DNA from 4 places in the Bradyrhizobium sp. UFLA03-84 genome. Region 2 is predicted to be linked to each of the others. Evidence: riboswitches for the same ligand, from Rfam matches in the RefSeq annotation. Region 2 holds a riboswitch; each other region holds the start of a gene.
What was found. A riboswitch is a leader RNA that binds a small molecule or an ion and turns the genes downstream of it on or off. The one in region 2 is predicted to bind cobalamin.
Positions count from the first base shown of each region.

Region 1 (7,466 bases), on a different contig from region 2:
TCTCGCCGCTGCGCGACGAGACATAGAGCTCGGTGCCGTCGGCATCACCAAGGCCGATCAGATAAAGCGGCCGCAGCGGATCGAACCGCGCCGTGACCGACCATTGATCGCGCGTCACGGTGTCGAGCAGCCGCGGCTGCACCGCGCGCGGATGATGGCGGACGACGGCGAGCGCCTGATCGGCCGTGATGCCGTCGATGATCCGGCCATCGATCGCCGAGATGGTGACGGCGGTGCCGTTCCAGCCGATCACGCGATAGACCGGCGTCTCGTCCATCATCGCGAGGCGCAGGTCGCGCGGATAAAGCTCCGCGCCCGCAATCGCCATCGCGCGATCCGGTGAGATCTGCACCTTGTTCCAGAGAAGGACCGGGAGCGCAGCGAGGCGCTCGCCGTCGGTGAGGCGCGGAAACGCCACGTACATCATGACGAGGCCGGAGATGAACCACATCGCGAACAGGAGGCACGTCGCGATGCCGATCCAGCGATGGACGACATAGAGCCATCGCCGCGCTCGCCGGATCAGAGCCTTGCGCATCGTCAGAACTTCACGTTGAGGGACAGTTCCGCGGTGCGCGGCATGCCGAGCAGCCACTGCCCCGTGCCGTTCGAGGTCACCGCGTAGACCTTGTCGAACAGATTGTAGACCCGGAACGCGACCGTGGTGCGACCATCCGGCTTCCACTTGATGCCGCCATTGACCACATTGTAGCCCGGCCGCAACTGGGTGTTGGCGAGATCGGAGTACATCGCGCCGACGATCTGCACGCCACCATAGGCAGACCAGTTCGGTGCGAAATCCCAGGTCAGCCAGACGTTCGAGACCTGCTGCGGTACGTTGACCGGAACATTGCCGGCATAGCTGACGATCTTGCCGCCGACCAGCTGGCTGTTGTTGTCATATCGGGCGCGCAGCAGCGCCAGATTGGCGTCGATGCGCCAGCCGTAATCCAGCGCAAGCCCGACCGACGCCTCGACCCCGCGGGAAGATTGCTGGCCGATCTGCAGCGCCAAGCCGGTGCCGGGATTGGCTGGATCAGGAATCGTCAGCCCGGTCTTGACGATATCGTAGCCCGCCAGCGTCCACTCGCCGCGGCCGCCCCAGAACGACTGTTTGACCCCGATCTCGGTCTGCTTGCCCGTCGCGAGCTGGAAGGTCTTCTGCGAGGTCGACAGTGAGATCAGATTGCTGACCGGATCGACGCCGACCGCGTACTGACCATAGAACGCGAGGTTCTTGATCGGCTCGTAAACGAGGCCGGTGCGCCAGCTCGTTCCCGACAGCGTGGTCTCAAAGCTGTTTGACGGCGTCTTGTAATCGGTGCGATCGACCTCCGGACGATCGTACCTGACGCCGGTGACAACAGACAACTGATCGGTCAGCGACAGCCGATCCTCTGCGAACAGCGCGTATTGATTGACGATCGCGTTGAAGCCCGGCGTGGTCGCCGTGGTCGTCGCAAAGAACGACCCTGGATCGAACACGTAAGGGTTGACCGACGACGCGCCGCCATAGGGCGAGTTGTTGGTGTGGGTGAAATCGATCCGGTTGACGTCGAACCCGGCAACGAACTGGTTCGCAAGGCCGAACACGTGACCGCTGAAGGTCGTATCCATCCGGTTGCCGAGCTGCTTCTGGTCGTGGAAGATCTCGATATAGCTGGAGCGATCGATCAGCTGGGTCTTCGGATTGAAGGTGTAGTTTTCGATGTCGCGCCAGTGCCGCTCGCTGGTCAGATAGTAGAGCGTGTTGTTGACCTTGATGCCGTCGGCGACATCCCATTCGGTCTTGAACTGGGTCCAGCTGTCCTGGTAGCGGATCGCGCTGTCGGATGCGTTGTAGCTCTTGAAGCGCAGCGCGTCCTGGATCGAGCCGTTGAGCAACGGCGTGCCGAAGTAGCGTGACGGGCTGCGATCGCCATAGTCCTCGGACAGCGTGAAGGCGAGATTGTCCGACGCCTGCACGCGCACGGCGGCCGAGACCGCTGCATTCGAGGTCGTGTCGCGATCGACCCAGCCGTCCGACATGTTGCCGGTGGCGTTGATGCGGTACGACACATTGGGATTGATCGGACCAGTAGAGTCCACCGAGAGCCGCCGCGTCATGTTGCTGTCGAGCGAGACCTCGGCCTCGTTGTACGGCGTGGCTAACGGCTTCTTCGGGATCACGTTGATGACGCCGCCGATCGCGCCTTCGCCGTACAGCACCGAGGCCGGGCCGCGCAGCACTTCGATGCGCTGCGTCGACCAGGTGTCGTAAGGGAACGTCAGCGTGCCGGAGCCGATATAGAAGCGCGTGCCGTCATACAGCGTCATCACCGAGTTGCTGCCGGCAAAACCGCGGGTGCTGAACGACAGCCCGCCATTGCCGGGCGCCGGCGTGGCGATGAAGCCGGCCGCGTTCTGGGTGACGGCATCGAGCACATTGTGCTGACCGCGTTCGGCGATGGTCTGCGCCGTGATGATCTCGACGCTGGCCGGCGTCTGCAGCGGCGTCAGATTGAGGCGGCTGCCGGTGCCGCCCTGCGTCGTTGCATTGAGTGTCGGCGATGCCGGCCCCGATGCGCCTGACGCTGCGGCACGCGGCGCGCCGCCGGCTGCGGCGACCGTCGCCGATCTGGCGCGTCGCGGCGCCGCCGCGCTGTTGCTGCTTCGCGCAGCGGGTTTGAACTTTGCGGATGTCGAGGGGGCGACCTCGATCGGATCGAGCGTGGTGGGTGGAGCTGTTTGTGCCGAAGCCTCAGCCGGCAGCAGCAACGATGACAGGGAGCAGACGAGACCGAGGCGCCAGTTGCGCGCAACGGAGGGAGACGAGGACATGAAACGACTCGCGGTAACGTGGCACGTCACCGCGAACGCGGACTGGCGCATTGCCCAAAAGGCAGTGCTCCGATCCCACCAGGACGCCCCCGCCCGATGTGCTCGCGTGTGACCACGACTGACGGCAGGTCTCCTGGCTCACGGGTCATCGCCTGTCGACGCCTTCCCGGGCCTGATGGCCCAGTGGCAAATTGACGAAAGGCTCGCCGTTTACAGTTGCGGGGACAGCTGCGGCATTGGGGTTACCCTCGCACCGCATTCCCTTTTGATCCCCGAAGGGAACCGTCGAGAAAAACGATAGGTGGCGGACGCAGAGCTGTCAATTCGATGCGATTGTCGCACACATGCTTTGCCGATGTACGTGGCCGCGACGTCACAAAGAGTGCGGGCTTACCTCACTAAGTCTCGACGCAATGCTCCATGATCGCATCAATCTCGGCGCGCGAGAGCGCACCCATCTCGGCGATGAATACGATTCGCGTACGCGGCACGCCGGGCGCTGGTACGCCGCCGGCAGCCAGCGTCGCGCGTCCGCCGGCGAGTTGAAATACCGTCAGCCGCCCGGGCTGCTCCACCGTTTCGAACAATCCCTTCGCCCGCGCCAGCTTCAGCGCCAGTTTGCCGATCGCCTGTTGCAGGCGCGGCAGCCGCACCGGCCGCTCCGAGGTCCAGCTCAGCGTCTCGAAGCGATCAGCTGCCGGCCGTCGCGGCGCGGCCTCGCGCGGCGCCGGCACATGATCGAGATCGGCCGGAAACAGCAATTCCGTTGGCACTTCGCCATGCAAGGCATCGACAATCACCGCCGCCGGCCGCACCGTTCGCACGGCGGCGCGGATCGCGGCGCAGGCGGCTGCATCGGCGAGATCCACCTTGCTCAGCGCCACCACATCCGCCGCCCGCAACTGCGAGCGCAGCAGCGCGTCATCCAGCATCGCCACCGGCTGCGTCGCGTCGACGACGCAGAGCACCGTCTCCAGCGGCGCCTCCTTCCAGATCACCGGATCCATCAGGTTGCGGACGATGTCGGCGGGATCGGCGATGCCGCTGGTCTCGATCACGATGAACTCGGGACGCGGATCACGCCGCAACAAGGTTGCAAGCGTGCGCAGCAGATCGCCCTCCAGCGTGCAGCAGATGCAGCCGTTGCTCAGACTGACCACGCCATCACTGGCGCCGGCGATCAACTCCGCGTCGATGTTGATCGCACCGAAATCGTTGACCACGGCGGCGATGCGCTTGCCTTGCGCATGCGCCAGCAGATGGTTGACGACCGTGGTCTTGCCCGCCCCGAGGAAGCCCGCGACCAGCAGGATCGGGACCGGCACGTCAGCCCCCGATGACGGGCCGGCGCACCGGCCGGCCGGGCCGCGCCGCGACATCGAGCACGCCGTCATTGATCAGCGGCTGGCCGCTGACCACGAGGTGCCGCACGCCTTCCGCCGGACGGTTCATCGCCGAGAAGGTCGCGCGATCGCTCAGCGTCTCGTAGTCGAACACGACGACATCGGCATCGGCGCCCGCCTGCAATCTACCTTTGGCACGCATTGCCGGCGTGCTCGCCGACAGGATCTCGGCCGGGATCAGCGCGCATTTGCGGATGCCCTCGAGCAGCGACACCTTCTTGCGCTCGCGCACCCATTCGCGGATGAAACGCGTGAAGCAGCCGGCCGAGCGCGGATGCGAAGTGGCGTCGTCCGGCAGCGGCCAGGCGTCGCCGGTGTAGGGCCGGCCATCCGACAGTGTCCACGGCATCGCGTCGGAGGCAATCGCACCGCCCGGATACAGCACCGCCATGTCGAGCAGATCGCGATGATGCGCGTTGTTCTCGATGTCGAGCACATGCCAGAGCACCAGCGTCGAGGGCTCCTCGGCCTGCGCCGCCAGCAGCTCCTCACGGCTGCCGAAGCGGTGACCGTCGGTCACACGCTGCACCGAATCGTAGCCGAGGCCGTTGCGCTCCTCGAATTTGGGATCGCTGAAGAAGGTCGCCGCCAGCACCGTCGAGCCGGTGCCGTAGGGATAGGCCTCCACCGTGATCGGCAGGCCCTGCGCCTGCGCTTTCGCGATCAGCGCGACGCAGCGCTCGATATCGGTCTTGCTCGACGAGTTGAAGTGGCAGATGTGCATATGCGCGCCGGTGGCGCCGGCATAGCCGATCAGGCGGATATAGGCCTCGGCCGCGCTCTCGGGATCGATGCGCGACATGTAGGCGACGTGGGTGAAGGTCGGCACCGCGTGATCGGCCGCGAGCTGGCACACCGCGGTCAATTCCTGCACGCCGGCGCCGGGGGCATAGGCGTTGAGAATGCCGATGCCGATGCCGCCTTCATTCAGACCGTTGGCGAGACGCTCGAGGATGCCGCCGACCTCGCTCTCGGTCGCCACGTTCTCGATCCAGCGGCGATCGCGCATCGCCGCGCCGAATGATTCCAGCGAGCTTTCCGAATTGGAGCCGGTCATCGCGCCGATGCGCGCAAACGCCCAGTTGGTCGCGGCGCCGTAGTTCAGTACCCGCCCCTTCTCGGCCTGGCGCTTGTACCAGGATGCCACCGGCAGCACGCCGGCCTCGAGGTCGAGCGATGTCGTCACCCCGTCGAACGCCTGCATCCGATCAGCCGGAATGGTCTGGCCATGCGCGTGCAGGTCGATGAAGCCTGGTGCCACGACGAGCCCGGTCGCGTCGATCTGGCGCGCGGCGCCGCCAAGGCCGGTGCCGACAGCGGCGATCTTGCCGTCGACCACGGCGACATCGCCGACCGCGTCCATCCCGCTGGCCGGATCCACCACCCGGCCGCCGCTGATCACCAAACCACCCATCTCACCACTCCCCGCATTCCGAAACCGACCGGTCTCTTTTCGCGCACAGAGAAGCGCATCGCACGCATCGCGGCAACCCGGCCAGGGTTGTGGCGACATGCTCTGGCGGAATATCCGCCGCGCCGTGATGGCGATTGCAGGGGAGCCCTTCCCTACGATCCGGTTGCACGCCGCGACGGCAACCCTCGCCAGAGATCGTTGCCTGGCTTGATGCGGCTCGCCACCAGTTTTGGCGGCGTACGGTCCCTGGAGATCGCCGCCTCGAATGCACGCTTGAGCCTGACATTGTCGATCTGCGCCAGGAATCGCCGGATCACGGCGTCCTGATCCACGCTCCGGCCGGAGATCGCCGCGCACAACTCCGCGGTCGTCCTGCGGAAGAAGTGGAAAGCGTCATCGGCGGCGCCGCCCAGCCGATCGACCTCGCCGGCAACACCGAGCGCGTGCATCCGATCGTCGTCGTCGAGCGTCACGGCGAAGCGCAGCACGGCAAGCTGCCAGGCACGGAGCAGCTTGCTCTCCGGTTCGCTCACCATCTCGCGCATCAGTCGAACACCCCGCGCGACTGACCTGCCTCGGCTGTCGGGGGAGGTCAGACGCGGCGCGACTATCCCCACGCGGGAGTAGGTTTTCGAGGGGAGCGCGCGGGCGATCGCATAGGAATCGCATAGGTGGAGCGCACGGAGTCCCGATCCGCTCAGATTCCCTCGAACTGCAGGCGCGCCAGCCGCGCATAGAGGCCGCCCGCGGCGACCAGTTCGGCATGGGTGCCCTGCTCGACGATCTTGCCCTGGTCCATGACCAGGATGCGGTCGCAGGACAGCACGGTCGCCAGCCGATGCGCGATCACAAGCGTGGTGCGATGGCGCATCAATTCCTCCAGCGCGGTCTGCACCAGCGTCTCGCTCTCGGCGTCGAGCGCCGAGGTCGCCTCATCGAGCAGCAGCAGCGGCGCATCGCGCAGGATCGCGCGCGCGATCGCGATGCGCTGGCGCTGGCCGCCCGACAGCGTCACGCCGCGCTCGCCGAGCTGGGCGTCGAAGCCTTCCGGCAGGCGGCGCAGGAATTCGGTGGCATGGGCGAGGTCAGCGGCGCGCTCGACCTCGGCGTCGGTGGCATCGGGCCGCCCGAACCGGATGTTCTCGCGGGCTGAGGCGGCGAACACCACGGAATCCTGCGGCACCAGCGCGATCCGCGCCCGCACCTCGGCCGGATCGGCCTGCCGGATCGGCACGCCGTCGAGCGAGATGATGCCCGATTTCGGATCGTAGAAGCGCAGCAGCAGATGGAACAGCGTGCTCTTGCCGGCGCCGGAGGGACCGACGATCGCGACCTTCTCGCCGGATCCGACCTTCAGCGACACGCCGTCGACCGCAAGCGCGTTGGGCCGGGTCGGATAGGCGAAGCCGACATTGTCGAAACCGACATCGCCGCGTGCCGGCTGCGGCAGCGCGCGCGGCGACGCGGGCGCCGCGATCTGCGGCCTGACGCGCAGGATCTCGAACAGACGCTCGGCGGCGCCGGATGCGGCCGAGACCTCGCCCCAGACCTCGCTGAGCTGGCCGAGGCCGCTCGCCGCGAACGCCGTATAGAGAACGAACTGGCCGAGCCGGCCTGGACTGATCGCCCCCGTCAGCACGTCATGCGAGCCGACCCACAGGATCACGACGACGCTGGCGAAGACGATGAAGATCACGATCAGCGTCAGTACCGCACGCGCCTTGGTCGAGCTGCGCGCGGCGTCATAGGCCTGCTCGACCTCGCGGGCAAAGCGCGTCCTGGCGAGCCGTTCGCCGGTATAGGCCTGCACGGTGCGGATTCCGTTGACG
Region 1 covers NZ_NSJY01000003.1:395,161-402,626, forward strand. The annotation lists gene CK489_RS01865 (PepSY-associated transmembrane domain-containing protein) at 1-538, opposite strand, end outside; gene CK489_RS01870 (TonB-dependent receptor) at 541-2,820, opposite strand; cobalamin riboswitch at 2,927-3,122, opposite strand; gene CK489_RS01875 (CobW family GTP-binding protein) at 3,219-4,145, opposite strand; gene CK489_RS01880 (amidohydrolase family protein) at 4,147-5,637, opposite strand; gene CK489_RS01885 (hypothetical protein) at 5,790-6,182, opposite strand; gene CK489_RS01890 (ABC transporter ATP-binding protein/permease) at 6,335-7,466, opposite strand, start outside.
Region 1: linked by a shared signal. The riboswitch ahead of CK489_RS01870 (TonB-dependent receptor) and the one ahead of metE (5-methyltetrahydropteroyltriglutamate--homocysteine S-methyltransferase) in region 2 are both predicted to bind cobalamin.

Region 2 (7,466 bases):
GGCTTTCCGTAGTCGATGGCGCGCGGTTTCTGGTCCGGAACGTCGCCTCCGCGTTCGACGCTCACCTCGCTCGATGCGGGGCTATGCACAGCGCGGCGGTCTAATCGTGTGAGCGGCGGGCCTGCCACTCTAGCAATCCGCACTTCGGTCACCAGTGAACTGGCTTATGCCCGGTGCGGGCCGATCTCGTGATCGTGGATCATCCTATTTGTCCACCACTTTCATGGTCGCGCGTATCGATCCGCCCATCCATTCCGAACAGGTTCCCAAACCTTCGTTACAGTGGAACCGGACAGATTGCCTGCGCAGCCAGACAGGATCATGCATCGGTTGCTCGAGTACTTCTTGCAGTCGCGTTTGCTCGCATGGTCGCGCTGATCCGGCGGCAAGAAAGCGCCGCCAATTGCATTCGCCTTGGTCGGTACTAAGCCGGTCGGGTGTCGCCAGCCGCAGTCTTTGCTCGCCTCGACAAACCATTATGACCGGATGCTCCAAGCAAACCTTAGTCTAGTGTTGCAATACTCGATGACATCGGTCGCATACCACAGCATGATTGAGCTATGCTGATCCGTGCTTCAACTTGGGGGCGATTTACGGCGGATGTCCTCGCCGGCAATCGAACCATCGGCTGTCCTCCCTCCGCCGATGGAAGTCGGCGATGTGTCCGCATCGCTCCCCTCAGACTTAACTTTCGCCCGGCCGGCTAAGCGCGGCCGGGCTTCTTTTGTCCGAGTTCGGTCGAGATGATCCAGAGAGCAAACGCGTTATGAGCGGGTCAGCGTCCGGGAAGAGAGAGGGAGAGAGAGAGAGAGAGAGTAGGATCAATGACTTGTCCGATCGGAGGCCGCGCGCAGTTGCCGGGCGGCGGCGACCATGTTGATCAGCGCCGGGCGAACCTCCTCCCATTTGCGCGTCTTTAGACCACAGTCCGGATTTACCCAGAGCTGCGAATCCTGCAGCCGCTGCCGAGCCAATGCTATCAGCTCCTTCATTTCGCTCGCCTCGGGAATGCGGGGAGAATGGATGTCATATACGCCCGGCCCAATTTGATTGGGATATTTGTAGTTCCTGAACGCGTCGAGCAGCTCCATCTTCGAGCGCGACGTCTCGATCGAGATGACATCCGCATCCATCGCAGCAATAGCGTCGATGATGTCATTAAACTCCGAATAGCACATATGCGTATGAATCTGGGTCTGATCTGCAACGCCTGATGAGCAAATGCGGAAGCTATCGACGGCCCATTGAAGGTAGGCCGCCCACTCCGATCGGCGCAATGGCAACCCTTCGCGGAGGGCCGCTTCGTCGATCTGGATCATGCTCGCACCGGCTATCTCGAGATCGCGGACTTCGTCGCGGATCGCCAGAGCGATCTGCCGGCAGACCTCGCCTCTTGGAATATCATCGCGAACAAACGACCAGTTCAAGATCGTCACCGGTCCGGTTAACATTGCCTTTACCGGCTTACTAGTCAATGATTGCGCGTAGAGCCACCAATCGACCGTGATCGGTTTTGGCCGCAAAACATCTCCGAACAGGATCGGTGGCCTGACACAGCGCGAGCCATAGGATTGTACCCAACCATTCCTGGTAAATGCGAATCCGGCGAGTTGCTCGCCGAAGTACTGCACCATGTCATTACGCTCGAACTCGCCGTGCACAAGGACGTCCAGACCAATGTCCTCCTGCCAACGCAGAGCGCGCGCGGTCTCCTCCTTGAGGAACTTGTCGTATTGCTCGTCGCTTATGGCGCCTTGCGCATGTGCTGCGCGCGCATTACGGACCTCTGGGGTTTGCGGGAAGGATCCAATCGTCGTGGTGGGAAAGGCCGGTAGTCCAAAGCGCTTGCATTGGATGTCGGCTCGACGGACAAATGGGCTGGCGCGCCGGCACATGGCCTGGTCGATAGCTCGCATCCGCACCGCGAGATCGGCATCGCGGATCTTTGGTGAAGTCCGGCGGAACGTCACGGCCGACTGCGATTCAGCAAGGCTTTCAGCGACATCGTGATCGCCCGCGAGTGCCCGCGCCAGGATCGCAAGCTCACGCATCTTCTGTACCGAAAAGGCAAGCCAGCTCTTGAGATCGGGTTCAAGTCCGGTCTCGAGTTCAACATCGACGGGCACATGAAGCAGCGAGCAGGACGGAGCAATCTGGACATGACCTCTGCCCAGCTTCGCAATCACGGGATCCAGTTGCTGGCGGAGCGTCGACAGGTTTGACCGCCATACATTTCGCCCATCGATGACGCCGAGGGACATGACGAGGTCACTTCGGCGGGCAGCAATGATTCGGCCCAACAGGTTCGGCGCGCGGACCAAATCCACGTGCAGTCCGGCAACGGGCATGTTTAAAGCCGTGTCCAGATTATCGCCGAGATCGCCGAAATAGCTCGCGATCATGATCTTGACGTCAGGAACTTCCCTGGCGAGCCGATCGTAGACGTGTAGCAATGATCTTCGCGCCCCCTCCTCCAGATCAAGGACCAGGCAGGGCTCGTCGCATTGAACCCAGCTTGCTCCCCGTTTGGCCAGTTCTTGCAGAACTTCGACATAGACCGGTATCAGCTCGTCCAGGAGCGACAGCGGCTGGAACGCAGGATCCGCGCTCTTGCCAAGCTTCAAGAATGTGACCGGCCCGATCAGCACAGGGCGGGTCTGGAACCCGAGGGCCTTAGCTTCCTCGTACTCCTCGATAGGCTTTCGCGAGGACAGGCGGAACGTCTGTCCCCGATGAAATTCAGGGACCATGTAGTGGTAGTTGGTGTCGAACCACTTGGTCATCTCCTGTGCGGGTGCGCCATATCCACCCGATCCGTGGCTGCTACTCGCAGTCTGGCGGCCCCACTGTGAACCGCGGGCCATCTCGAAGTACGTCTTGAGCGAAACCGGTTCGGTTTCCGAGGCGTAGACTTCCGGGATAGCACCAACCATGACAGAGGTGTCGAGCACCTGATCGTACAACGAGAAATCGTTCGACGGAATGACAGTGACACCGAGGGAGTTTTGGCGGGCCCAGTTGGCAGCGCGCAGGCCAGCTGCGTCCTCGAGCAATCGCTGTTCGCTGATTGCGCCGGCCCAGTAACTTTCAAGCGCGCGTTTGAGCTCGCGCCTTGGACCGATCCGTGGCGTTCCAAGCGTGGCAACCGGAAGGGAGAGAAGAGACATAGCGCTAACCCCGTAGTTGGGGGCAAAGGCCATGGCGGACGCTAGCACAATCGCCCGAGGGCGGTTGCTTGGCGCACCACCGGGACACCCCGCCCGTGGACGTATATGTGGTCGAGGCAGGTCTCCTGGCTCGCGGGTCATCGCTGCTGTCCGGCCTTCCCGAAGCCGCACAGGCTTCAGTGACTTTGTTGGACAGCGGCTCGCCGCTTACAGTTGCGGGGGCAGCGCCGGCCTGTTCACCGGCTTCCCTCTTAGCTCCGGATCAAGCGCGACCGGAGAACCTCGACGACTTGGATTATCGGCTACAGACCGCTTCCGTCAACCTCTCAGATGGCACTCTCACTTCAATGCCGCCATCGGTGACTCCAATGGCCATTTAACGCCGAAAGTTGACCACGATTGGAAGCTCTCTCCGATACATGTGTCGAGAGAATTGTCGAAGGCGCAATTCGCGGCGCTTCCAACGCGCCAGCATCCTGTCTCTCGACAGTCGAGAATCGCCGCCGGGGGCAAAACATCTGCGCAACCATTCATCAGCATGCCCGGCGCGCATGTTGACTTATGAGCCCACCAATCCTGATAGGCGACTTGCGGTCTCTGATGCCGATAATACTCGGGCACGCATATCGATTCGCCTCAACGCACACTGGGGAGGCCCGTAATGAAAATGGCTGTTTGGAGCGCCGTCGGCGTATTTGCTGTCACCGTCTTTGCGGTCAGCCTGTTCAGGAGGCTGCTGACAGCGTTCATGAATCAATCCGTCAGTCAGACGCTCTCGAGAATGTTGAGCAACTTGAGAGGAAGCTAGCGCGACTTGATCGCTTTTCGCTTACCCGGCCGGCGCGACTGGAAACAGCGGCTCATCCAACCATGAATGCGTAATCGAGGCAGCTGGACGACTGACCGTGTGCGTAGGCTTCCGAACGATTCCAACGCCCGGCGATGATGAGCGTTTTTTGCTTATTATCGTTTGCGAGCCGGTAGAGATCGCGGGCGTTCGGGTGACCACACCGACCGGACGGTCCGACAATCTTTAAAAATGCTTCCCGATTTCTCATCCGTAAACCGGCAGCGCCCTTCGCTTACGCCTCGAAGATCGGCGCGACAAAGCTGAGCAAGCCCGCGCTGATCGGCGGATTGGAAACATTGAAACGAGCGGAGGTCGGAAAGCCGACAAACGCTGCACGAATCCGGCGCGATTTACCGGGTATTTCCTGGCACGAAGGATGCAGGCTCAAGATGCCCGGGCTTCTCCCCCTGGGCAGGTCCAGCACAGCAAATTGAGGTTGTCGCTGGCCCACTGAAGTTAGCGGCGCGTGACGTCGAGTGGGCTGCGCCTGCTCGCGCGCGGGACATCGGCAGGCGCCCGCGTCACGTTGCCGCTAACTTCTTCCAATCGAGGATAGCATTGAAGGCTGCCGCTTTGACGTGTGGATGCAAAACCGATGGTCCTGCCGCTATGAAGAGAATGTCTGCAAGAGCCACGCTTTGTCTCTGTCAATTGCTGATTTTCCTTGCTGGCCTGGTTGCGACGGGCAACAGTGCGCGAGCCGGCGAAAACGCGCTTGTCGAGCGAGTCAAGTCAACCTGGCGAGCACGAGACGGTGAGACAATCGAGCACATTGTTTCCAAAGTCTCGAAAGTGGCTCACTTCGTCCCTCGAAACTGGGGAATCGCCGAAGGCATCGACCACACCGAGTATGTTTATCTTTCCTGGACCAGACGCCAGGATAACATATCAGACGAACATTACGTTATTACCTGGAAGGTGGGGACCGACGGAAAGATTGAAGTTGCGTCTCCCTATGCAAAGCCCATCGAACTCGGCTGGCGTGCCCTCGCGCTTTCACTCATCGCCAGTGAAGTCACCGACGGAGAAAAAGACGCAAACCTTCGTTTTCTGCATGATCCGGTCAATTTCAACTTTGTGACGACCGCGCGGGGCAAGCTCGGAGATCTACTGCGGCGCGGCCGCTGTCATATCATCGAACCTGTTGTCGTGGATTACGTGACGGCGGCGAATGATAAGCCGACCGAGAAAGCGAACCGTTGGCGCGTTCTGCTGTTGGTGAACTGCAACATACCAGGCCCGCGTTATTTTACGGAGAATGGCGTCATCACCTTCGAGAAGCGCGAGGGGCACGATTGGGAGCCGCAATCTTTCCTTGCCAAGAGGATTGCGACCTCTCCTCCCGGCTCTTGGTTCCGTCACATAGAGCCAAACGAACGGGAGGCGTTGGAGGGGGTGCGAAAGGCCTCGGCAAATAATCAGGACGGCAGCGCTACTCCTTGAGCACCGAGCGGGTCGGGCCAACAGCAAGACCCATACGCTGAAATAGTGACGCGTCCAGCTATGCCAGCAGCAGGCAAGTCTTTCTCCGGCCTGCAAGCCCCCAATCGAGAAAGCCAGGCATCAGGATGGCGCTCGCCTCTTCGGACGAGTAGGCGGCGGAACCAGCACAAAAAGACACATCCGCTCTCGCCAGCGCGACGTGTCATGCTTCACGGACCAAGCGAGGCGACGCTGAGGCCAAGCCCGACCCGGCGTGCGCGCAGCGCATCGCGCGACCAACAAGCACCCGCGGGAGCGAGTGCAGCGACGAGACCGGTTTAAGAGGGACCCCGGGAACGGGGCAGTGATAGCGACGCCGGCATCCTCAATGGCGGCGGGACCCTTTCCCGAGTGCCCCCGGCGAGGAGCTCCGCAGCCTTGCTGCGAGGATGAAAGATCGAACTGAGCTTAATCTAAATTTCCTCGCGCGCATTCGTCTGCGCGTCATAGATCTTGATTTGAAGCGTGGGAAAACGCTTCTTTAGTTCTGCTCCACCAGCCCGGGCGCCGTCTCTGGTTGCGAATTCGGCCTTGAGCCGGCCGTCCACTTCTAGCGCGTAACAAGAGACCGGCAATTCGGGGGTGGCCATAACCATTTCAATCCCATTGTGCGGCGAGGCGGTTGAACATGATGACTAGCGTGAGTCGCCCAAGTCCCGCCAGCGCGAATGCCGCAATGCCTGACTGCAGACACGTGTTGTGGATTAATTCATCGCTCTGAAATCGCGACCAGATCGCAACTCGCAAGAGTGCGAGGACGCCTTTGCACCGCGGCCCGTAAAAGCCGTCCCACATCATTCCGCACGCTACGCCGAACCGTGCTTTCTTCCGTTCGACGAGCATCGACGGCCGGCCAGGCCTATGGAAGTCATTTCGCGCGCAGCGTTTCAGGGCAATGACGGTCGCGGATGCGGCCCACCGTGTAAGTGAAGCATGGTTGCTCTGTGCCGTGGAACCAATCGAGAGGCCGATCTCTTTTGAGCAATCACTCTATTCGTGCCTTGCCAAGCCTCCACTTTCCTTACCATTAACCGCGTGCAGTCCTGTCGAACGATAGAGACTTAGCAGTGCGGCTTCTTCCGCTCGGCGGTGAAGACTAGCACACGACCGCTTTTTCCGAGCCCTTGGAGAAATAGCGTGCCAAGCGCCCTTCCCGGGTCGTGAGTCCAGCGCTGAAAACATGCGGGAATATGTCCGGGAGAGAGGGAGCGAGCTTCGGATCCCAGAGCCGCATCGGAAAATACCCCCGAAGAAATCTCTTGAATCTCACCCAGCGTCAGGTCGTAGGCTGAAAGTATAAGCAAGCTTCCACAAAAGCGCTTCCAAAAGCATTGTCGAAAGATGCCGACCAGACGACGACCTGTGCGCTCAGCAGTCGGCTGTGACGACACCAGTTCGCTGCGATGTTGTGAGCCGATGAACCAAGAGCGAAAGGATATCAGGATGAAGTACCGCGTAATGATGGCAGCATTGCTCGCCATCATCGCGTCTCCCGTTTGCGCGGCGAAACTGAGCGGTGCTCCCCAAATCCTCGACGCCAACACGATAGAGATCGCGCAAACGCGAATTCGGCTCTCCGGTATCGAGGCCCCCGAGACTGATCAGATTTGCCTGGATACTCATGGTCAGAAATGGGCCTGCGGGGTAGCTGCTCGTGATGCCCTTATCAACTACTCGAATGGACGAATATGGGATTGTCAGACCGCAGGAGTAGACAAGTACGGCAGGTTTCTCGGCAGTTGCTTCGTCGAGGGCCAGGACGTGAACGCCTGGATGGTAAGCTCCGGCTGGGCACTGTCATCCGGTCCATCCGCGCATGTTTACCTCATCAATGAGGTGGTGGCGAGCAATGCCTTTGCCGGCCTGTGGTCGGGGGCATTCATCACCCCTTGGGACTGGCGCCGCCGCAACAAGAGCACGATCATTGTCGGCGCGAGCTCGGTGCCGAACAAAGCCCAGGAACTCCT
Region 2 covers NZ_NSJY01000012.1:27,498-34,963, reverse strand. The annotation lists gene hemN (oxygen-independent coproporphyrinogen III oxidase) at 1-104, shown strand, start outside; gene metE (5-methyltetrahydropteroyltriglutamate--homocysteine S-methyltransferase) at 822-3,167, opposite strand; cobalamin riboswitch at 3,266-3,467, opposite strand; gene CK489_RS41320 (hypothetical protein) at 4,250-4,405, opposite strand; gene CK489_RS13650 (nodulate formation efficiency C protein) at 4,636-5,460, shown strand; gene CK489_RS13645 (hypothetical protein) at 5,913-6,089, opposite strand; gene CK489_RS40780 (hypothetical protein) at 6,561-6,983, opposite strand; gene CK489_RS13635 (thermonuclease family protein) at 6,943-7,466, shown strand, end outside.

Region 3 (7,466 bases), on a different contig from region 2:
ATTTGGGAGCAGTCGCAAACGATCGGGTGATTGCCACGGTCCTGATGTGGCTCCAGCTCGGATGCTTGGCAATCTCCTTCATGAAGATTGCGCGTAGTTCGTCGGCCGTTTTCTTTCCCCTCACGACATTCTCTCCTCAGCTGCGTTCTCGGCTCGCGAGGCAAGGCACCATAGAAAAGAAGCGCGGGTGGAGGGAGGTCCACCCGCGCAGGATTGACGCTCGCATGGGGGTAGCACGAATGCATGAGCAGCCAAGCCCGTACGTCTCCTGGCAATTCACGTGCCAGATGCCACGTGCTGATCACGACGCTTTCCGCCGGTGCGACGGTTGGCCGGTAGACAAGCTACGTCGGCGGCCGAAGTCTCGGCGATGTCAGCCATTCTGTCATATGTGCCGTTACTTCGTTCTCACGAGCCTTCCGCAAGGCCTTTTCACGTTTGGCATCGGCCGGCAACTCTTTTGCCTCCGCGCGGAGGCTCTTCGCTTCCTGCTCTAGTCGCTGCTCTAGCGGGACCGTTTGCATGAAACGGCGGCGATGCTTTGTCATCTGCGCGTCCCTCATCTGTGCAGTCGGGAATGCGTCTCAATCTCTCGGTCACCGACGACGCACCCCCGAGTACGGAAAAGCGAGCGGGTGGGGCTGCTGACGGATCGTCCGCACGAAGTTTCCGGTCGAGAAGCTTGGCCCTCAGGAGTTTCCGATCAATGAGCAACCAGGCCACACTTGGCTCAGCAACCTGCGTGCCAGATGGAAATAGAAAGACGAGAGGGCAAAACGGCGCGCTTTTACGCGTGCGCCAGTGCACTCCTCGCGCGTTTCCGGACGATATGTCGTCAAGCCGACGTGGTTTGAACGAGCGCAGACGAGCTAATGACGCCGAGGACATGAGGTGATCGAATTCATCTCGTCGTCGTGTACAACAGAAGCTCACCGGGCTTTAGGCCAAGTCTTTGCAACTGCCCTCGTCGATCGGGCAGCGGAGCATTGCGGCCTTCGCGCCGCAGTCTGCTGTCGTCACCCTCCAAAGCTGCCGAGATCGTAGCAGGCCCACGCCCAAGCCGTTGTGCCGGGAACAACTTTGCTGCCGGCCGCTACCATTCCAGCAACCTTGCAGTCCGATAGTGTCGCCATGTATCCCTCTAGGATCGTTATTCCGCCATCCTCTTTCTGGTAGGCAACCACGCCTAACGCGCCGGATAATCCCTGCTGGAGGGTAGTGTCGTGGCAGACATAGGAGGCGGAAACGCCGGGCTTCACAGTCGCGGCTTTGATCGCTGCCTCACCCAAATTCCGGCACTCGTCTACGTTTTGTGAGGGCTGAGCAGTGATGTTGATCGTGGCTAAAACACTCAGTTGCGTCGAAGCGACTATAACGATGAGCGGCGACATGGCGACGGACCACCTCAATCATCGCAGCGGAATTGCGCTGAGCGCATCAGGCCATCGAAGACGGATGAGGTAGGCCATTGCGCGCGCCTTTCTTGATCGAAGTCTCCGGTCGCTCTGTTTGCCCGCACATATAGCCGCCATGCTGTGCAAGCCACATTGACGACGGATACCGCCGCGTCGGCGATGAGAATGGTATGCCGTCGAGCCGCGTTGATGCTCATGGGCGGTGCTCCTCGTGCGCAGCCTCGGAGATGATCTTGATCAACCTAAGAAGCGTGAGTGGATGTTTGCGTATAAGTTCTGTGGTCGTCAGCGCGAACTCGTCATGCCTCCGCGTTGGCGGATGGTCTCCCGAAGTGCGGCGAGCTTCTCGGGATCCGCGGAACGGATCGCCGCCTCGAAAGCTGGAATAAAGTTCAGCCTGTCCATTGCAGCATACTCCTTATGGAGAGAGCGTCGGCCTTGAAGGCGGCTTTGGTGGCTGCCTAGCCGCCATAAGATCCGCAATCGCGCAAGTACGACGCTCGTTTCCGCCTTCCCTTCGGACCATTCTTTGAGCGACGCTATCGCGTTCTCCAAAGCCTCTTCACGGGTCATGGAACGATCCCCGCAGCGCCTTGTCGCCGAAGACCATGCAGCCTGCGGCTACAAAAAGACGCGGCCTCTGGAGGAACCACCCGCGTGCAGTTTGCTACGCCAAGCTTGGTCTGTCTGCGCTTGCGAAGAACAGCCAAGCCGCTAAGCCTCAGCAACTCGCATGCCAGACGGCACTATGCAGGAGTGAAGACAAACAGCGCGGTAATCGACAGAGCGCAATCTCGGAGGCCGGCGCGACGGAAAAAGCGTGCGAGCGGGGGCTGCTGACGGACCGCCCGCACGAAGTTTCCCATCGACGCTCGGCCCTCGCGAGAGCCATCCCTTGCTCAGCAACCCGCGTGCCAGACGGCTGGAGCGGATGACGCGGTAAGCTATCACGGCGCGCAACTATCTAACTACTCGCACCGCTTCCGGACAGAATGTCGTTAACCCGACGCGGCTTGGGCGAAAGCAGACGCGCGGCTAATGGCGCCGGGGACGCGGGAGAATCGGATCGACCTTGTCATCGTGTACCATGATCAGCTCGCCGGGCTCCAAGCCGGGACTTTGCAACATGCCAGGTTCGATCGGACAGTTGAGCATTGCGGCATTGGCGCCGCTGTCTTCGATAGTCAGTTGCACGGCTTCGCTTGGGTCAGCGACCGCGACCGCGTAAGTTATGTGCCTGTACTCTTCGTCGCCATCTTGCTTAATGGCGACCGTCACCAACCAACCACGCATCTTGCTGCGCCTCGGGAAGCATCGCCTATGAGCTACCGAGCCCCCTGCAATTCCGGACTAATTTTGATTGATGCGTGATTCAAAGTCTCCTGATCGGAGGCTTTGATGGCTGATTTGTTTCTGCTCAGCGAGCGCCAGATAGCGCGCATATCGCCGAGTTTTCCGTTGGCGCATGGCGTGCCGAGGGTCGACGACCGCCGCGTTGTCAGTGGCATCGTCTATGTCATTCGCAACGGTCTGCAGTGGAAGGACGCGCCGAAGGGCTACGGTCCGCACAAGACGCTCTACAATCGCTTCATCCGCTGGAGCCGGCTCGGCGTGTTCGATCGGATCTTTGCCACCCTGGCGGCGGAAGGACCGAAGCCAGAGCGCATCATGATCGATTCCACGCATCTGAAGGCGCACCGAACGGCTGCGAGCCTCCTAAAAAAGGGGTTCTTTCCCGCTGCATCGGCCGCACGAAAGGCGGGTTGAATTCCAAGCTCCATGTCGTCTGCAACGACATTGGCAAGCCGCCGCTCGTCATGCTGCTCTCGGAAGGCCAGATGAGCGACCACAAGGGCGCTCGCCTGATGCTCGAAGCCCTGCCCCCCGCCTCGGCGTTGATCGCAGATCGCGGCTACGACTCCAACTGGTTCCGGGCCGCCCTGAAGGCCAAAGGCATGGACGCCTGCATCCCGCCGACCAGAAACCGCAAGCAGCCGCTCGCCTACGACAAAGGTCTCTATCGCTCCCGTCACAAGATCGAAAATCTATTCGCCAAACTCAAAGATTGGCGACGCCACCCGCTACGACCGATGCGCTCACACCTTCTTCTCGGCTACGGCCGAAAACCGCCCACACCCCATCTTCGCCGTCCCAGCTGCCGCGGCTCGCCGCCTTGGAGTACTCCGTGGCGCGCTGCTCGAAGAAATTGGCGTGCTCGACGCCATTGAGAATCTCAACGAGCCACGGCAGCGGATGCGCCTTGAGCTGCGTGAATCCGCCCTCCTTAGCCTCGAAGAAGCCGAAGACCGGGGCAATCCGGAGCTGGCTAAGTCGCCAGTCGGCCACATAGCGGACGTAGGCGTGGATCTGCTCAGGCAGCATTCCCTCGATCTTGCCGAGGCCAAAGGCGAGATCGACGAAGTTCTCCTCCAGCTTCACCATGGTCTTTGCGACGTCGACGATGTCATCGCGGACGGAGCGCGTCACCGCGCCGGTTTCACTGTGCCATTCGTGAAATAGCTTGATGATGCCCTCGCAGTGGAGACTCTCGTCGCGCACCGACCAGCTTACGATTTGTCCCATGCCATTCATCTTGTTATGACGCGGGAAGTTGAGCAGCATGGCGAAGCTCGCGAACAACGCCATGCCTTCGGTGAAGGCGCCGAACATCGCCAGGGTGCGGGCGACATCAGCCACGGTATGGACGCCGAACTCGTGCATGTAGTCCGCCTTGGCGCGCATCTCCGCATAGCCGCGGAATGCCTCGAACTCGGTCTTTGGCATGCCGAGCGTCTTGAGCAGAAGCGCATAGGCGTCGATGTGGACCGTCTCCATGTTGGTGAAGGCGGCCATCATCATCTGGACGGTGAGTGGCTGGAAGATCGGGATGTAGCGCTTGAGATAGTTGTCGCCGACCTCGATGTCCGACTGAGTGAAGAAACGGAAGATCTGGGTGAGCAGCGCGCGCTCGTTGGCCGTGACGCGGTCCGACGCCCAGTCTTTCAGGTCGGCGCCGAGCGACACCTCCTCGCCCATCCAGTGGGTCTGCTGCTGGCGCTTCCAGAACTCGTAAGCCCAGGCGTAGCGATCGACGTCATAGCTGCCGGTCGAGTCAAGCAGGCCGATCCGCCCCTTGCCGATCAGCGTGCGCGGATCGACGGACGAGAGATCGATCACTGACATGCGAGGCACTCCTCATAGTCGGCACGCTGCGGCTGTGGCGCCTCGTCGCGGTCGGCGATCTTGCCGGCGAACGCCGCGCGCGAGATCGATTTTGAGCGGCAGTAATAGAGGCTCTTCACCCCACGCTCCCATGCCGTCCAGTGCAGCATGTGGAGGTCCCACTTATCGACGTCGGCCGGCAAATAGAGGTTGATCGACTGGCTCTGGCAGATGAACGCGGCACGGTCGGCGGCAAGCTCGACGATCCAGCGCTGATCGATCTCGAAGGCGGTGCGAAAGATCGCTTTCTCGTGCTCCGACAGGATGTCGAGATGGGCGACCGACCCCTCGTGCGCGATGATCGACTGCCAGGTCGCCGAGGTATCGGCGCCCTTGGCGGTCAGCACCTTGGCGAGATGCGGATTACGCACCGAGATGGCGCCCGACAATGTCTTGTGGGTGTAGATGTTGGCCGGGATCGGCTCGATGCAGGCGCTGGTGCCGCCGCAGATGATGCTGATCGAGGCGGTCGGAGCGATCGCGATCTTGTGGCTGAAGCGCGCCATCACGCCGCGTTCCAGGGCATCCGGGCACGGGCCACGCTCGCGAGCGAGCGCCACGGATGCCGCGTCGGCATCGCGACGGATTTTTCGGAACATGTTCAGATTGAACGACTTGGCCAAGACACTCTCCATCGGAATGCCCTTGGCCTGGAGAAACGAGTGGAAGCCCATGACGCCGAGGCCGACGGAGCGCGCGCGCAGGGCGGCGTAGCGGGCACGCTTCATCCCGCCTGGTGCCACCGTGATGAAGTGGGTGAGCACGTTGTCGAGGAAGCGCATGACGTCCTCGATGAAGCCGGGCTCCTCATTCCACTGGTCCCAGGTCTCGAGGTTGAGCGACGACAGGCAGCACACCGCGGTGCGCTCCTCGTCCCGATGATCGACACCGGTCGGCAGGGTAATTTCGCTGCATAGGTTGGAGGTCGAGACCTTGAGGCCGAGCTCGCGCTGGTGCTTGGGGAGCGCGCGGTTCACGGTGTCGATGAACAAGAGATAAGGCTCGCCGGTCTGCAGCCGGTTCTCAAGGATGCGTTGCCACAGCTGGCGGGCGTCGGTCTCGCGGATGACCTCGTTAGTCTTCGGGCTGCGCAGAGCGAACGCGGTGCCGGCGCCTACGGCACGCATGAACTCGTCGGTGACGTTGATGCCGTGATGGAGGTTAAGGCTCTTGCGGTTGAAGTCGCCAGACGCCTTGCGGATCTCGAGGAACTCCTCGATCTCGGGATGGTGGATATCGAGATAGACGGCCGCCGAGCCGCGCCGCAACGAGCCCTGGCTGATCGCCAGCGTCAGGCCGTCCATGACGTGGATGAACGGGATGATGCCCGAGGTAACGCCGCCCTTCACCTTCTCGCCGATCGAGCGAACATTGCCCCAGTAGGTGCCGATGCCGCCGCCGTAGGAGGCAAGCCAGACGTTCTCGTTCCAAGTGCCGACGATGCCTTCGAGCGAGTCCGACACCGAGTTAAGGAAGCACGAGATCGGCAGGCCGCGCGTGGTGCCGCCGTTGGAAAGCACCGGTGTGGCCGGCATGAACCACAGTCGAGACATCGCATCATAGAGACGTTGGGCATGCGCAACATCGTCCGCGAAGGCGCAAGACACCCGCGCGAACATGTCCTGGAGGCTTTCGCCGGCGAGCAGATAACGGTCTGTCAGCGTCAGCTTGCCAAACGACGTCAGCAGGTCGTCGCGCGACCGATCGAGCGTAAGGTCGGACGGCTTTGGCGATGGCGCGAGGGGCCACGGTAGCGGAGCCGGCGATGGCGTCGGCACAAGACACAGTTCAGGCGCGGTAGGCGTTGCCTGCGCTGGCCGCGCCCGCACACTCGGCGGGTCAACGAGATGACCATGCTGATCGAAATCGTAAGACGGCGACATCGGCAACCCTGCGATGTTTGGGGCTGGGGCCGCGCGGACGACTTGCAAGGAGACCGGGAAAATGTCCCCGGCTGCAAGCGACCCACCGGGGCACCCCGCCCGAGGACGTTCGTTCTGTCGCGGCAGGTCTCCTGGCTCGCGTGTCGCTGCGGCTGTCGGCCTTCCCGGCGCTGTCGCCAGTGACCATGATGACAACCGCTCGTCGCTTACAGTTGCGGGGGCAGCCTCGGAATAGCCATTGTCGGCGCACCGGGTTCCCTCTTAGCTTCCATCGCACGAGATGTGGGAATGGAAGACCGTGACATGTCTACATATAGGCGCGACTCGCCGAGGTTCGTCAAGCCTTGTGCTGAGGGAGATCAAGATTCAGAAGGCAAAAGGGCACCGTCAAGTTAACGAATTGGAGCCGCCGAGGCAGTAGACAACCGGCATGCCAACCGTCCGGGACCGCTCTTTTTCGCCGTCATTGCTTCCCGCCGGAAGCAATCAGGCTATGCCGTTTGGTCGTATTAGCTTGCGCATGGTCGAGGAAATGCTGGCGGTGTGTGGCATTGGCGTGACCTATGAAACCGTGGGCCACTGGGGAAGGAAATTCGGCAAAGCGTTCTCCGATCGGATCCGCCAGCGCGCTCCCGCTCGCGGCGACTAATGGCATCTGGACGAAATCGTTATCTCGCTCGCGGGCGAACAACATTGGCTCCGGCGCGCTGTCGACTAGAATGGCTTCATCTCGACGTCGTGATCCAGCGCTGAAGGGACTCGCACGCCGCGCAGCAGCTCGTGAAGAAGCTCTTGAAATCCGCCGGTACGCCGCCGCGCGTGATGATCACGGACAAGCTCCGTTCGTACGGCGCTGCGAGGGGGAACCTGGGCTTTCACGTCGAACATCGTCAGCACAAAGCTCCCAACAATCGGGCCGAGAATTCTCATCAGGCCGACGCGGCGA
Region 3 covers NZ_NSJY01000013.1:480,378-487,843, reverse strand. The annotation lists gene CK489_RS16400 (hypothetical protein) at 1,017-1,391, opposite strand; gene CK489_RS40835 (hypothetical protein) at 1,406-1,612, opposite strand; gene CK489_RS16395 (hypothetical protein) at 1,701-1,988, opposite strand; gene CK489_RS16390 (hypothetical protein) at 2,451-2,708, opposite strand; partial or broken gene CK489_RS42285 (IS5 family transposase) at 2,814-3,536, shown strand; partial or broken gene CK489_RS16380 (ribonucleotide-diphosphate reductase subunit beta) at 3,549-4,598, opposite strand; gene CK489_RS16375 (ribonucleoside-diphosphate reductase subunit alpha) at 4,589-6,415, opposite strand; cobalamin riboswitch at 6,625-6,836, opposite strand; partial or broken gene CK489_RS16370 (IS6 family transposase) at 7,006-7,466, shown strand, end outside.
Region 3: linked by a shared signal. The riboswitch ahead of CK489_RS16375 (ribonucleoside-diphosphate reductase subunit alpha) and the one ahead of metE (5-methyltetrahydropteroyltriglutamate--homocysteine S-methyltransferase) in region 2 are both predicted to bind cobalamin.

Region 4 (7,466 bases), on a different contig from region 2:
GACGCAAACCCGCCCGCGCCGAGGCCGAGCTCGCCGGCCGCATTGGTCAGTCCCGTCGCCGTCAGCAACGAGCTGATCAAGCTGCTGTCACCGGAGACAAAGCCACGCCGCTCCACCGGCAGCACGCGATAATGATGCGTGCTCGCCTCCGCCCGCGCACGGGCGATCGCCGCATCGAGGCGCGCGATCTCGGCCTTGGCGCGGTCCGGATGCTGCAGCACATCGCCCATTGCGCGGATCTGGTCCCTCACCTCGTCCAGCGTGCGCGGCACGGTGAATTCGACCAGATGCAACCCGTGGGCCTTGAGCAAGTCGCGGGTCGCGCGCTTGTCGAACAGGCTGACGACGACGAGATCGGGCTTGAGCGGCAGCACATCCTCGGCCCCGCCGGACAGGCGCGGATAGTTTCGCGCCTTTTCGGCGGCCCAGGATTGCCAGGCGTCGCGCGAGAAGCGGCTGAGACCGAGGATCTGGTCCGGATCGGCCAGCGACAGCACGAGTTGGTCGCTGCACACATTCATCGAGACGATGCGCGGTCCGGCGGCGAACGCGGCACCACAGCAAATCAACCATGCCGCGGCGGCCAAGGCTGCGAGACGCCGCATCATCACACGTCCGCCCACGGCACGATAACGGCCTCGCGCCGGAATTCGGCGCGATAGGCACTGACCCGGAACACGCTGGCGAGCACCGCTTCCGACAATGCCTCAGCGGGCGCGCCCTGTGCCGCCAGCCGCCCCTCCGACAGCACCAGCACATGATCGGCAAAGCGCGCGGCGAGCCCGAGATCGTGGGTCACCACGAGCACAAGCACCCCGGTGTCGGCGACATTGCGCAGCTTCTGCATCACGTCGATCTGGTGGCGTGGATCGAGCGATGCAGTCGGCTCATCGGCCAGGATCACCGGCGCCTCCACCGCGAGCACCCTGGCCAGCGCGACGCGGCTGCGCTCGCCGCCGGACAGCTCGGTGACGCGGCGATCGCCGAATTCGATGACGTCGACCGCTTGCATCGCCCGCAGCACCGCTTCCACATCCCTCGGCGACAGCCGCCCCGGGTCGGTGGCGCCATGCGGATAGCGGCCGAGCGCGACGATGTCGCGCGCCGGCAGCGGCCAGTGCACCATGTGCCCCTGCGGCAGATAGGCAAAGCGCTTCGCGCGCTCGCGCAGCGGCAGCGACCCCAGCGCATCGCCGCCGATCCGGATCTCACCGTCCGACGGGATCAGCCCGGCAAGCGCGCGCAGCAGCGTGGTCTTGCCTGCACCGTTCGGGCCGACCAGCGCAACCAGGTGACCTGATGCCAGCGACAGCGAAATATCATGCAGCACCTCGCGATGGCCGAGCGTTGCATGGAGACCGCCGGCGGTGAGCAAGATCATGCCACGCCTCCGCCGAGCGCGCGGCGCTCGCGCATGATGAGGTAAAGGAAGAACGGCACGCCGATGATCGAGGTCAGCACGCCGACCTTGATGTCCGAAGTCGAGGGGATGATCCGCACCGCGATATCGGCGGCGAGCAGCAGCGCCGAGCCGGTGAACGCGCTCGGCACCAGGAGCCGCGCCGGATCGTGGCCGATCAACGGTCGCATCAGGTGCGGCGCGACCAGTCCGATGAAACCGATCGAGCCTGTCACCGCGACCGCGCCGCCGACGCCGAGCGCAACGCCCGTGATGACGAAGAGCCGCAGCCGTCCGACATTGACGCCGAGGCTCTGCGCGGCCTCCTCGCCGAGCGTCAGCGCACGGAACGCGCTCGCCTGGCTGAGCAGGATAGCGGCGCCCGCAACGATGAAGGGCAACGCCAGCGCCACATGCTGGAAGCTGCGATCCTCCAGCGAACCGAGCAGCCAGAACGCGATCTCCAGCACCACGAACGGATTGCTGGAGAGGTTCATCACCAGCGCCGTGGCGGCTCCCGCAAAGCTCGAGATCGCAAGCCCCGCGAGGATCAGGATCAACAGCCCGGCATTGCGGCCGGCGATCGCGAGCAGCGCGAACACCGAGCCGAAGGCCGCGATGATCGCCGCCACCGGCAGCGCGTAGGAGCGCACATCGGCGAGGCCGAGCGCAATCACCAGCACCGCGCCGAACGCCGCCGATTGCGGCGCGCCGAACAGCGATGGCGAAGCCAGCGGATTGCGCAGCAGGCCCTGCAGCGCCGCGCCCGATAGCCCGAGAATGCCGCCGATGGCGAACGCCAGGATGGTGCGCGGCAGGCGGATCTCGCGCACGATCACCTGCGCGACGTCGCTGCCGCCGCCGAACAGCGCCTCGATCACCGCAAGCGGCGACAACCGCACCGGTCCGACACCGAGCGAGATCACCAGCAGCAGGACCACGAGCGCGAGCAGCGCCGCGGTGGCGCTCCACCGGCGCCGCGCCGCGACCTCGGCCGCCAAGGCAAAATCCTGCACGCTCATTGGACCCATGCTCTTACAGCGATCGCCGTGGCAGACAAGCGACACTCGACAAAAACCGTGGCCGTGTGGTCATTGCCCGACTTCCGCCGGATTGACTTTGCTGCGCGGCCGAACCCTAGATGAACATGACGGTTCTTTGATGAGATGAAAAGGGAATGCGGTGCGGGGAAACTTCCCCAAGGCCGCGGCTGCCCCCGCAACTGTATGCGGTGAATCCTTCGTCAGATGCCACTGGGAAACTCGGTCCTGGGAAGGCGACGAAGGGTAACGACCCGCGAGCCAGGAGACCTGCCGTCAGCCGTGGTCACACGCGAGGATGCCGGTCGGGGAGTACAGGCATGAGCTTCACCTGATGCTGCAAGCACATGGTGAGACTGGTTCGCGGTGACGTGCCACTGACGTTGCCGAGGTCTCGCCTATGTTCCTCTTCCCGTCCCGTCGGCGCCGCGCGTTTCTGCTCGCGTCGACGATGATCGTGCCGACAATCATCGTCTCGACCGCGCAGGCGCAGCAGGCGCCCGCTCCCGATCAGCTGCCCGCGATCGAAGTCACCAAACCGGGCGACCAGAATGTTACGCGCGCCAAGCCGGCGGCTGACGAAACGCCGGCGCCACGGCGCCCGGCGCCGGGTACCACCCAGAGCAACGACACGGGCAGCGGAAGCGGATCGGGCACGACCGGGGCCGGCCTCGCCACCGGAGCAGGCGGCGCGGATGACGGCCGCCAGTTCGCCGGGATCGTCGGCTCCTCCTCGACCGTGATCACCGCCGACGACATCGCGCATTCGCCGGTGCAGTCGTTGCCCGAGATTCTCGCGCAGGTGCCGGGCGTGCAGCTGCAATCGCTCTACGGCGGACCGAACGGCGCCAAGACCTCGGTCGACCTCCGTGGCTTCGGCGCGTTCGCCTCCGACAATACCCTGTTCCTGCTCAATGGCCGCCGCCTCAACGATGTCGACAAGGCCGGGTTCGACCTCACCACGATCCCGCTCGATTCGATCGCGCGCATCGAGATCGTCAGAGGCAACAGCGGCGCGGTGCTCTATGGCGACAACGCGGTGGGCGGTGTGGTCAACATCATCACCAAGACCGGCGCCGGCGGTCCGCCGGCCACGATCCGGGCCGAAGGTGGGTTCGGTTCCTTCAACACCCGCATGGCGGCCGTGTCCGCGGCGCTCAATTCCGGACCCTGGTCCACATCGTTCTACGGCAACGGCATCAAGTCCGACGGCTACCGTGTCAACAACGCGCTCGACCAGCGCAGCGCGGTCGGCAACGTCAACTACAACACGTCGGACCTGTCCGCCTTCCTCACCGTCACCGGCAGCGACCAGAAACTCGGCCTGCCCGGCGGGCGGCTGGTCGATCCGTCGATCGGCGTCAACGAGCTGCTCACCGATCGCCGCGGCGCGGCGACACCGTTCGACTATGCCAACCAGCAGACATCAAGCGTCACGGCCGGCTTCACCAAGACGCTGACCAACGGCGTCGACCTCATCGTCGATGGCGGCTGGCGGCAGCGCGAGACGCAAAGCGGCTTCTTCGGCGCCGTGCCGACCATCAGCTTCGCCTCGACCTATAACGATGCGGCGCTGCAGACTTGGTCGCTGACGCCGCGGCTCAGCGTCAAGAACGTCGCGTTCGGAATGCCGTCGACAATCCTGACCGGCATCGACTATTACGATTCGACGTTCCGCGAGGCGCGCGGCGCCTATCAGGGCGTCGACCCCTTCCACATCTACAATATCGATCAGCAGACCGTCGCCGGCTACTGGCAACACACGCTCGGCCTGCTGCCGACGACCGACTTCTCCTACGGCGCGCGCGTTCAGAACACCAGCGTCTCGGCGCGCGACCGCTACGACCCGAACGCGCCGTTCGCGTTCGATACCCAGGCGGCTCCGCTCGACAGCAACGAGACGCAGTACGCGGCTCATGTCGGCGTCGAGCATCGCTTCACCGACACGTTCTCGGTGTTCGGCCGCGCCGCCCGCGCCTTCCGCACCCCCGATGTCGATGAGCGCGTCGCATCCGGCCCGTCTTTCGACCCGGTGACGTTTGCTCCGATCCCGCAGAACTTCCAGCTCAAGACCCAGACGTCAGAGGACATCGAGGGCGGCTTTCGGGTCAAGACCAATCTGTTTCAGGTCGAGACCAGCGTCTATCTGATGGACCTCGAGAACGAGATCCATTTCAACCCGGTGCTGTTCTACAACGTCAACCTCGATCCGACCCGCCGCTACGGCTCAGAGAGCAGCGCCTCGCTCAAGGTCAGCGACACCGTGACCCTGCGCGGCGGCATGGCGATCACCCGCGCCGTCTTCCGCGAAGGCATGTGGGCCGGCAACGACGTGCCGCTGGTGTCGCGCTATACCGGCAACATCGGTGTGACCTGGAATATCTGGCAGAACTATCTGGTGTTCGACGCCACGGTGCGGGCCTGGAGCTCGCGCATCATGGACAACGATCAGGGCAACACGCAGAGCCGGATTCCCGGCAACGCCACCGCCGATTTGAAGCTGAGCGGGCAGGTTGACCGCTTCTTCTGGTCGCTCAGCGTGAACAATTTGTTCAACGCGCTGTACTACGACTACGCCATCGCGAGCTCGTTCACGGCCGGCCGCTTCTCGGCCTACCCGCTGCCCGGCCGCACCTACATGGTCAAGGCCGGCGCGACGTTTTAGAGCATGATCCGGAAAAGTGGGGACCGGTTTTACGAAAAGATCATGCTCGAACAAAGCGCGGTGCGGCGGGTGATCCCGCCGCACCGTTTGCTCACGTTACAAGCGCCCGGGAACTGGAGTAGAGTTCCGGCAGCTGATTTGACCCGTGCAGGGGAAACGCATGGCCAAGGCCGGAAAGACGAGCAAGGGCGGCGACAGGATCAAGGACAAGACCGACGACCCGGCGAAGAAGCCTCCGCCACGAGCCGCCCAGGATGACGATTATTACGAGGATGGCGACATCGCCACACCGAAGCTGGACCGCTACGGCAATGATGATGAGCCGTTGTGAGGACGAGACGAGATTTCTCCTTTTGTCGTCCCGGGCAAGCGAAGCGCGACCCGGGACCCATAACCACCGATGGTAATGGCTGAGTTCGGCTGGGGCCACAGCCCAGTCGACGATCAGCTGCGGTGGTTATGGGTCCTGGCTTTCGCCAGGACGACGCGGTGAGGCACCGTTTAAAAAATCCTCCCCCTCGATCTTCCTGATACTCCCGCGATCGAGCAGGTGCGCACCAAAGCCGCCGCGCGCCAGCGATGCGGCGATCGGCGGTGATGCCAGCAGCAGCGCGGCCGTTATCCCAAGCGGTACAGCGCTGAGCCAGTCGATCCGGACCGGTGTCAATTCCTCGGCGCTGCCCTGATAGAGGCCTTCGCCCGCGGCGATGCGGCCGCATTCCCGGATCAGGTCGCGCCGCGTGCCGTCGCGCGAGGCGCTGCCGAGCAGCGCCTGCATCGCCAAATGCGTCCGCACCCCGGCGCGGCTCTCGGCGAGCGGCGCCGGCGTCTCGCCGCGCGAGACCCGCAGCAAGAGATCGACCAGATCGGTGCCCGACTGATAGGCGTTCATGGGCTCGACCAGCCGCGGGTTACAGTCGATCAACAGCGACGTTGCGCTGTCGAGCGGCATGATGACGTCGACCGAGAGCGCGCCGTGCCAGCCGAGATGCGCACCGATGGTCTCGAGCGCGGCGCGGATCGCCGGCCGGCTCACGCTCTCCTTGATCGCCTCGCCGCCGCCGACCCCGGCCGCGATCTGCCGATAGGCGTGGAAGCCAACGAGCGTGCCGCGGCAGAACACCGACTGCGCCTTCTCGACCGTTCCGGTGATGAGATCCTGCGCCAGCACTTCGCCGGCAAAATCGCCCGAGGATTCGAGATCGTAGAGCGCGCGATTGAGATCGCCGGCGTCGCGCACGAACCAGATGCCGCGGCTCGCGGTGCCGACCGAGGTCTTGACAACAGATGGAAACCGCAGGCCGTCGCGCAGCTCCTCGGCCGAATTCACAATCCGGGTCGGCGGCTGCGGCAGGCCGAGCTGGTCGAGCAGCCGGCTGAAGCCCGCCTTGCCGTGCACGGCGCGATAGGAGGCGAACTCCGGCAGCGCGAGGCCGGTGCGCGATGTCAGCCGCGCCGCTGCGCGGGCGAAGACGAAGCCCTGCTCATGGGTCGGCAGCAGCACATCGAAATGCTGCGACGCCAACAGTTGCTCGACGAAGCGCAGGAAGCCGGCCGGATCGGTGCGCAAAGGCGGGCAATGGTGGTATTTGCGGACGAAACGGGAATAGCGCGCCAGGCACCAGCGCGAGGGATCGCAGACCTCGACATGATGGCCGGCCAGCCCCAGGATCGTGATCGCCTCGCGGCCGGAGGTGCTGGAGCCCTCCGACACCAGCACGCGGAGCGGCTTTTTGGCGTCGATCATGGCCGATCATCACCGCGCGGCCGCACTTTGTCGCCGCCTTTAATGCCGCATGTGTCGATCCGGCACGCCCGCGCCGGGGGCAGCCATGCGCCTGCGTTCATGGACAATTAGCGGCCAGCCTCTATTTTCGGCCCGCCCTGCCGGGCCTTGGAAAAAGTGGGTTGTCGCAGACATGGTCGATATTCTGGCCGCACCGCAGCAAGCGAAGGCCGACAGCGCGCTGCGCACCCTGACCGGGATTTCGGTCGCCCATTGGGTCAGCCATTTCCATATCTTCGTGCTGCCGATGCTGTTCCCGTTCCTGAAGCAGCAACTCGGCGTCGGCTATGTCGAGCTCGGCTTCGCGCTGACGGTGTTTGCGGTGGTCTCCGGCCTGACCCAGGCACCGATCGGATACCTCGCCGACCATATCGGCGCGCGCAAGATCCTGTTGGTCGGACTGACCGTCGGCGGCTGCGCGCTGATCGGGCTCGGCCTGCATCTGAGCTATACTTCGCTGATCGTCTGCGCCGTGCTGCTCGGCCTTGCCAACAGCGTCTATCACCCGGCCGATTACGCCATCCTGTCAGCCCATATGGACGAGGCGCGGATGGGCCGCGCGTTCTCGATCCACAC
Region 4 covers NZ_NSJY01000009.1:171,405-178,870, reverse strand. The annotation lists gene CK489_RS10920 (ABC transporter substrate-binding protein) at 1-605, opposite strand, end outside; gene CK489_RS10915 (ABC transporter ATP-binding protein) at 608-1,381, opposite strand; gene CK489_RS10910 (FecCD family ABC transporter permease) at 1,378-2,421, opposite strand; cobalamin riboswitch at 2,534-2,731, shown strand; gene CK489_RS10905 (TonB-dependent receptor) at 2,891-5,104, shown strand; gene CK489_RS41685 (hypothetical protein) at 5,265-5,435, shown strand; gene CK489_RS10895 (ATP-grasp domain-containing protein) at 5,562-6,851, opposite strand; gene CK489_RS10890 (MFS transporter) at 7,024-7,466, shown strand, end outside.
Region 4: linked by a shared signal. The riboswitch ahead of CK489_RS10905 (TonB-dependent receptor) and the one ahead of metE (5-methyltetrahydropteroyltriglutamate--homocysteine S-methyltransferase) in region 2 are both predicted to bind cobalamin.